2 regions of the Gleimia hominis genome follow, and region 1 is predicted to be linked to the other one. Evidence: riboswitches for the same ligand, from Rfam matches in the RefSeq annotation. Region 1 holds a riboswitch; the other holds the start of a gene.
The links. Region 1 has a riboswitch for thiamine pyrophosphate ahead of CJ187_RS00145 (ECF transporter S component). Riboswitches for the same ligand answer to the same signal wherever they lie in the genome.
Positions count from the first base shown of each region.

Region 2: another riboswitch for thiamine pyrophosphate. It lies ahead of CJ187_RS08900 (phosphotransferase enzyme family protein); the one in region 1 lies ahead of CJ187_RS00145 (ECF transporter S component).

Region 1 is NZ_CP126963.1:28,129-32,523, forward strand. It holds gene CJ187_RS00135 (energy-coupling factor transporter transmembrane component T family protein) at 1-247, opposite strand, end outside; gene CJ187_RS00140 (ABC transporter ATP-binding protein) at 244-1,893, opposite strand; gene CJ187_RS00145 (ECF transporter S component) at 1,905-2,510, opposite strand; TPP riboswitch at 2,561-2,663, opposite strand; gene CJ187_RS00150 (PLDc N-terminal domain-containing protein) at 2,724-3,458, opposite strand; gene CJ187_RS00155 (1,4-dihydroxy-2-naphthoate polyprenyltransferase) at 3,625-4,395, opposite strand, start outside.
Region 2 is NZ_CP126963.1:2,035,344-2,039,738, forward strand. It holds gene CJ187_RS08895 (ABC transporter substrate-binding protein) at 1-302, opposite strand, end outside; gene CJ187_RS08900 (phosphotransferase enzyme family protein) at 332-1,747, opposite strand; TPP riboswitch at 1,743-1,845, opposite strand; gene CJ187_RS08905 (uracil-xanthine permease family protein) at 2,185-3,627, shown strand; gene CJ187_RS08910 (DUF2316 family protein) at 3,873-4,178, shown strand; gene CJ187_RS08915 (YibE/F family protein) at 4,348-4,395, shown strand, end outside.

The DNA of each region.
Region 1 (4,395 bases):
AGACGGTGCCCTCCACCTTCCCGTACAAGGCCATCGAAACCGCGGCAAGCAAAGCGACAATTGACAGGCCCAGTGCGCGTTTTAAAAGCCACAGAAACGGCACGCGTGCCCACGCGAACGCGCACACTAAAAGTGCGAACATGACGCTCGCACTCACCCAATCCAACGTGATCAAAATCGGTACGGACAACAGTAGGGTAAGCCCCAGGCGGGACACCGGGTTCAAAATATCAAACCGAGTTTTCATGCTCGCCCTCCCGCCTCAAAAGCGGTGCGCGCCCCGCCCCTATCAGGTTCTACGGAGTCAATGCGGACCCCAGTTTCAGTGGAGTTTGGTTGGGAGCCGCTTGCGGTGACGGTCCCCCGGTGTCCAGGTTCCGGGTGGTCGCCACCGGAGTCGAGGTGAATGTGGCGTTCTCCCAGCACGTCAATGAACTCCTCATCGTGTGTTACGGACACCACCGCGTGGCCCTCATCAATCAACTCCTGAATTAATTTGCACAACCCCAACCACGTGTTGCGATCCTGCCCGAACGTTGGTTCGTCCAAAATCATCACTTTCGGCGACGTTGCCAACACGGTCGCTACCGACAAGCGCCGCGCCTGCCCACCCGAGAGTTGGAACGGGTTACGGTCCGCCAGATCCGTCATCCGCAGCATGTCCAGCAGGTAGTCACGCCGCTTCCCGATGCGCTTATCGTCCCACCCGAGGGCCCGCATCCCCACCTCAAGTTCACGCGCCACCGTGGATTCCACAAACTGGTGCTCCGGCTGCTGAAACACAGTGCCCACACGCGTCAACAAATCCTTAGACGCCCACTTGGCGATCTCTAAGCGGCCTTTAGGTGGGTCCAGAACCTCAGTGGCTTCCACCCGACCGGACACGGGGGGTAACAAACCCGCTAACGTCATTGCGAGGGTAGATTTCCCCACTCCGTTCGGCCCCGTGATCACCGTGGAAACTCCGGACTCCACCTTTAGGTCCAAACCTGTCGAAACCACGTGCTTGCCATGGCCCGTCGTTAGATCAACTGTGCGTAAACACGTGGGGAACGAAGTTGATTCTGAGCTCGAAGAAACCGAACTGGAACCCGCAGAAGAAGAACCCGCGGTTGTGCCTAAAGAAAACGAATCTCGTTTCGACAAGCCAGTCGGGTTGCCCGGCACCCACACGCCCGCATCTAACAGACGCTGTGCCTCAGCCTCCAGCACTTCCTGCACCGGTCCGTCCGCAATGACTCCGTCGTGACCAATCACAATCAGCCGGTCCACCACGTCCAGCCACGGTTCCACCCGGTGTTCCACAATAATGAGGGTCGCGTCCGCAGTCAGCGCCCGCTTAGTGGCATCACGAATCTCCGCGATACCTTCCGTGTCTAAGTTAGCGGTCGGTTCGTCTAAGCACAGGATCCGATGGTGCTCGTCCTGCATCGCTAGGGTAGCGGCTAAGATCAAGCGTTGCTGCTGCCCGCCGGACAGCGCTGCAGTGGGCCGATTCAGGGGTACCTCAAGCCCAACTTCTTGTAGCGCAGCTTCAACCCGGGGCCAAATCCGGTCTGGGCTAACTCCCATGTTCTCAAGTCCGAACGCAACATCATCACCCACGCGTTGCAAAATGACTTGGGACTGCGGGTCCTGCATCACCAGGCCCACCTGGCCCTTCATGCGCGAGGGATGCACGCCGTCAATCAATAAAGAACCCGATTCAACTCCGTCGTGCTGCGACCCCAACAACCCAGCCAACGCTGTCAGCAAAGTGGATTTACCACTCCCAGACGGGCCCAGTAGAAGTACGCGCTCACCCTGCTCTACCTCAAAATCAATATGCTGAACCGCAGGCCATGTCTGACCTTCAAACGTGTACCCCCAGTCGGTGGCTCGGATCAACGTCAACGCCCCTTGTTCTACGACTGGCGTCCAGAGTTAAATGCCGCTAACGCCCCCGTCTTGCGCAGCGCCGCGACCAGCAGGTACCCCAGCAGGCCCGCCAAGAACAGTCCAGAAATGCACAGCGTCACCAGGTAAATCGAGTTGTACGCTAGGCCCTTAGGCAGGTTGGGGGACATGAACAGTTCCAGGAACCAACCGCCCGCACCCGACAGAGCGCCGGACGCCAGAGCGATTGGGAGCGAGAACTTGCGGTACCGCGTCGCTAGGAACGGAATCTCACCGGCGATACCTTGCGCCAACCCCGAGTACAGCGTGGTGATTCCCCACACGTTACCCAGCAGCGCTGACACACAAGCAGCTAGGACCTCAACAAAAATCCCGGCACCAGGTTTGCGAATAATCAACGCACCCAAAGGTGCGCCCAAGAACCAGATCCCCGTGGCTATCCCACCGAACCCGGGTGTTACCGCGTCCATGGATTTGTACCACGCGTACCCAACTGAGTTCCACGCGAAAAAAATCAGTCCCGTGGCAATACCTAGAATAGCGGCGACCACAATGTCTACTACGCGCCACCCCTGGGAAGAAACAGGTTTCGTGAGGTCTTCTTGGTTACTCATTTTGTGCCCTTTCAGTTGATCGGTGGGCACGGGTACAAGCCCACCCGAGTGGGCGTGTGAAGAGGTCTCCCTGCGCTGGCATTACCCAGATCAGGTTTGACGGTCGAAGGTCGTGGCCTTCCTCTCAGCCATCCGGCTCCCGTGATTGCTTCTTTAGGTTAACAGAAACCACCGCGGCTCTTCGATTAAAAACCACAGCGGAAGATAAGCCTACTACCGCGACTCGTCCGGGTCATTATCGCACCTGTTCGCACGCGCATCGTCATCCTCGTCGACGTCACCTTCGTTTGTCTCGCGCGCGTTTGCCTCGCCATCCAAAATCTCGTTGCGACAAGTAGGCTGGTCCGCATCCGGTAGGTCGGCATCTGGCTTGTTCACATCCGGCTGGTCCTCTGGCACGCCGATATTTTCGGTCTGGCCGGTTTCGACGTCATTGGCCGCGTTGGGGTCAGTCTCGTCAGCGGGGTCGGTTTCGACGTCATCGGTCGCGTTCGGTTTGGTGTCAGATTTTTTGCTCTCCGGCGTAGCACCATTATTTTCCTGAGGCTGTTGCTCCCGCGGTAGATCCGGTTCCTGGTTAGCATTCTTACGGGCTTGACGCTCTGCCCGCAGTTCCTTTTCTAACCGCCACAAGAACTCCGGGTCATCATCTGGCCCCAGATCACGCGGGGGCCGGTTGTGCTGATGTCCAAACTGGATGCCTTGAATAGAGGACTCGTCCGAAGACCAGATACTGGCATCGAGCCGGCCACCATTGTTCTCTGCCCTCATGACCCGTGAAATAATAATCCACCCAATTGGCCCCAGTGGGGTGGTTAACAAAATTATTAGGAGCCAAATAGGTTTCGGAAGGTGAGCGGGCATTTGGTCGTTAGGGGTGCGGGCGCAATCTGCAATCGCATAGATCGCCAACGCAATCGCGGCTGCAATCAGAAGTATCCGCCCCATTATGTCCTCTCAAAACGACTACTGCCCCAGTGTACCCACATGCGCTGATTGAATGCTGAACAGCGCCGCAAAACCCGTGGATGATGCCAGCGGCAAAGCGCCGGACTGCTGGGAAAGGCCGGTGCGTCAACGCTAGAAACCGGCCAGCGCTAGGGAAAAGCCGCCGCTAGAAACCGGCCAGCGCTAAGAACCCGCCAACTAGCAGGCCGTAGGCGAGGGTGAGGATCCCGGTCATCTTCAATGGATGCAGCAAATCGCGTCCACTCGCTCCCTGCCAAACCGGACGAGCAGCTATTACCGCAAGTGCGGCAAGTACCACCAGCGTGCACAAGCTGCCTAAAAACCCAGGGGCCGCAACCGTGCCCGCGCACACTCCGATAATAACCAGGCCGTAATACGCTAGCCGCGACCGGGAATCCCCCAGGCGCACCGGCAAAGTACGCTTGCCCGAAAGCTTGTCGGTTGGGATATCGCGAATGTTATTAATGAACAGCAGGGCGATCGACAATAGCCCTACGCCGGTAGCGCCAACCCACAGGCGGGCAGGTGCGGAGGGAACTTGAACCCACGTGGTCCCAACTGTGGCGAATAAACCAAAGAAAAGGAACACGAACAGCTCCGACAGGCCCACCCCCATGTAGCCGTACGGATGGCGTCCACCCGTGTAGAACCACGCGGCCACCACCGCTGCCACACCGGGAATCAGCAGTACCCACTGGCCGGAAATCCACAGCAGTACGAGGCCCAGCAGCCCCGCCAAACCAAAACACGACAGGGCTATAGTCAGCACGGTACGTGGGCTCGCTCCACCCCCGGCAGTTAAGCGTGGCGGTCCCGACCGGTGCTCATCCGTGCCCCGCACGCCATCGGAGTAATCATTCGCAAAGTTCACCCCCACCTGCAGTAAAAGGCCCACCAGCAAGGCCAGTGCAGACCG
Region 2 (4,395 bases), 160 kb from region 1:
GAAGAAATCCCCTTCGACTTCAAACTAATGACCCCGCCCAACTGATTTTGATTAAACGTAGCCAAAGCGCGCATCGGATTGTCAGTAGAACGCGTTTCCAACAACTCACCTAAACGCACAGCGGCGAACTGGAACTCCCCAGCCACCGTTAAATCAACAGGGGTACCACGATCCCAACCATCCCACACGATATCCACATCAAAACCGCGGTCCGCATAGAACCCCTTCTTACGAGCCACGAACATACCCGCGTGATTCGGCCACGCCGTCACATACTCCAACCGCATCCGAACAAGCATCATAACTCCTTACAAAATGTGTTAATCATAGATTAAAACTGGTGGCCCTCACCGGTTAAAAACCAGCGGGAATGGCCGAGTAAAGAAAAGTCGTACGCCCAATCCGCCAACCCCGCCGTTGCCGCCGGTGCGTACGCGGCGTAACGAATCATATCTAGTGAAAACTCAATATGACTAAGCGCAATCATCGGACCCAACGCCCGTTTTTCCGACGAGGACAACGCCAATAACTCGCTGTAACCAGCCAGAATATCCTTTGCCACTTGAGGGCGGAAACGCACGCCGGGGGTGGGCGTGTCCGGGCCTGCATGAGCATCGGACTCTTTGGTCTTGCTTGCGTCTGAACTTCTGGTGGTGGCGTCAGTATTGCCGTCTGCCTCAGTAATGGCATCAGCGTCAGTACTGCTGATGGTCTCAGTGCCGGTATCTGCGTCAGTACTGCTCCTCGCGCCCTCGGTTATCGAAATCCAATCAATCGCATGCCGCTCCAGCGCGAGTGCCAAATCGAAAATCGGGGGATTCAAATACGCCAGACCGAAATCAATCACGTCACTAACCCGGTGCCCATCCCAGAACGTGTTCGAAACGTGCAGATCACCATGCGTCCACCGCAACGACTCACCGGCCACCGCGCGGGCTTGCTGCCGAAGCGGTTCCAGCGGCGCTAAATCTGCCAGCAAATCCCTCCCCGTGTGGGCCAGGTACTGCGCTACCTCGGGTCTGGCTTCCAAAAACTTGTCCACCGCCTCAGGGAGGTCTTGAGCCAACATTAGGGTAAACCGGTTTTGATACGGCCCCTGAGGGATTTCCCGAGGTTCAGGGGTACCCACAGTTTCCATTGCCAAACGCACTCGAGCCACCGTTCGGCCCACCTCCCGCGCATCCGCACGGGTAAACGGTGGACTCCAAGAGGGCTGGTTGCGATACCGGTCTTCGCCGCGCGCAGCCTGACACATCTCGTAGACCCACGGCCCCTCAAACGCAATCGTTTCACCATTGGGGAAAGGCAAGAAACGAGGAGCACGCAAACCGTTGCCGATTGCTTGATTCACTGCTTTATGCACAGCTTTCAAAGTTTTTGTGGGCACCAGGGTGGGGTCGTAGCGCTTCAAAAATACGCGCTGTCCGTCAGCATCCGCAAGGGATCCCGCGGCCATCGGCCGGTTACTGTTTTGAACCACCTGCACTTTTGAAGCGCTTGTAACCGCTTTGATTTCGCGAGACGTCATCGCCGGCCAAATCGGATCCACCACCCGCATCTGCTCATCCTTATCCATATGCCGGGTTTTATCCGCGGTGGCTTTGCCGGTGTTTCTTGAAGTGGCGTGCTGGGCGGCATTTTGGGCCGTTTCTGAAGTGGCGTGCTGGGCGGCGGCCGCCTGTTTCAGATTGGTTCCTTGACGACTACTGTTCGAGTTGTAGCTCTTATTCTTCTGATCGCTCGGCATGAAAACTTCCACTTCCCTTCGCCAGCATGACCTGGATCAGGTTCAACGGTCGGAGGTAACCTCCCTCTCAGCCCCAACGGGCTCCCGTGTTCAAGCACAGGCTACCGAGAATCACGCATGTCGTGCAACACAGGCTCGCGGATGGCAGCGGAGGTACCTCGCGCTCAAAAACGAAGGTACCCGCGGCAAAAACTATCGGGATTGCTCTAAGGCGAGCCCAGGTACCCTCATGCAAAACAAAAGCGGTGACGCCCCAGTGGCCCCAAGTACCCTCATGCAAAACAAAAGCGGTGACGCCCAACTGAGCCAGGTACCCTCAGGGGAGAAATACGTGAAACGCGCTACAAGATGGAGGATAATGCGAGAAAAATGGTGGGAACAGCATAGACTATCTGCGGCTTAAAACAAGTCCCAGATAAAACACAAGGAGTGCCCAAATGGCAGTGAAATGGAAACTGCACGGAGACGGCGTGCACATAGCCCCCGGTGACGTGGTTCAGCCCGATGAACGGCTCGCATGGCCCGCCACAATCGGAATCGGGATGCAACACGTGGTGGCAATGTTCGGAGCCACATTCCTCGTTCCGTTACTAACTGGTTTCAATCCTTCAACGACATTATTTTTCACAGGGATTGGAACCATTCTTTTTATCCTCATTACAGCCGGGAAACTTCCAAGTTATCTCGGCTCTTCTTTTGCCCTCATCGCCCCAATCACCGCCATCACCGGATACGTCCAAGGTGGAGGCGCCATTGACCCACACAGAATGGCGGTCGCACAAGGTGGAATCATCTCCGCAGGCCTGGCGCTCCTAATCGTCGGGTTAATCGTCATGGTGGCGGGCCACAGGTGGATCGACGTGCTCATGCCCCCGGTTGTTACAGGCACCATCGTGGCCCTCATCGGATTCAACCTGGCTCCCGCGGCGTGGAACAACGTTAAACAAGCTCCCGTAACCGCAATCGTCACCATCGTTTCCGTCCTCCTCGTGACCGTCCTGTTCAAAGGAATCGTCGGACGCCTATCGATCCTAATCGGTGTGCTCATTGGCTACGCGTGCGCTGTGATCCGTGGGGAAGTTGATTTTTCCACCCTGTCCGACGCCGCCTGGGTGGGCCTACCCAGCTTCCACGCTCCCGCATTCGACATCTCCGCACTTGGACTCTTCGTGCCCGTCGTCCTCGTGCTCATCGCAGAAAACGTGGGGCACGTGAAATCCGTGTCCGCTATGACTGGGCGCAACCTAGACACCCTCACAGGCCGGGCCCTGTTCGCCGACGGGCTCTCCACCGTGTTCGCTGGTTCCGGTGGTGGTTCCGGTACCACCACGTACGCGGAGAACATTGGGGTTATGGCCGCCACCCGCGTCTACTCAACAGCCGCCTACATTGTTGCCGCGCTAACCGCGCTCGCACTGTCCATGTTCCCCAAGTTCGGGGTGCTGATCGCCACGATTCCCGTGGGAGTACTTGGTGGGGCTGCGACGATCCTGTACGGCATGATCGGCATGCTTGGCGTGCGCATCTGGGTGCAGAACCGCACCGACTTCTCTGACCCCGTCAACCTGAACACAGCAGCAGTCGCCATGGTGGTTGCGATAGCGAACTACACGTGGCACTGGGGAGACATGGTGTTTGAGGGAATCGCACTAGGCTCGTTCGGCGCCCTTGCGATGTACCACGCGATGCGGTGGATCTCTCGGCTAAGGGGTACCTCGCTGGAATCCGCCAGCCCCGCCTCCGCACCAGCCGGTTCCGAACTGGAACCCGGGCAGCTGGAACGCTCCTGGGACCGCGGAGCAGACGGGAAACAAGCCCGCACCCACCACGACCAGCGCTTTGAATCCGCCGACACCAAACCAGGTACCCCCAACGCGTAACCGGGTTTAGTGCAATAACCACAGCTGTTGCTCCATGTTAGCGGTGTGCGGCCTGATGAGTTTTTCACCGGCCCGAAGCCCGCTTTAGAAACGTAGCTCAGCTTAGTTACGCCGCGTTCCCTCCTCAGTAAGGAAAACTCGGATCAAAACCGAGGTTGACCTAACTGGGGAGGGAACTAATTTCTACTCCTTTAATTACGTGTCTTACCACTGGGTATCATTAGGTAACTTACTGAAAGGCCGCCATGTCAATAAACGCTAAACAATGCGACGCAACCGCGCATGAACTGCAAAACCTGTGCAATAAACTCACGGTTTCACCCGCGTGGATTGCGACGAAACTGGGGTATGCGAACGAGCAGTATTTACATGAGGTACTTGCAATCGCGCCCAGCGTTAACCCCGCGGAAGTGTGGCGGGTGCGCGACTTCCTGTGCGCGGTAGCGGCGAAAGAGGGGGTGAGGGTACCTGCGTTCTCGGTGCTGAAAAGCAGCATGCGTTCGACTGCGAAAATGTGGTTCGGTAACTGGGAGGTGCCGGCTGTCGACTAGTCGTTGTTGCTCTAAAACTAGATGTTGCTGTAAAACTCCACGTTGCGTAAAGCCCCGCGCGGTAGGTGAAAACGCGTGTAGGTGCCCCCGACCGTTGATGAGAACTATTCGCGACTAAGGGTAGGGTAAGTACGTACTTAACCTCATCGCATAACAAGGGTAAACAAGCATGTCGCACGCGCACCACAACCACGGGCCCCTAGAGCTGCCTCGCAAA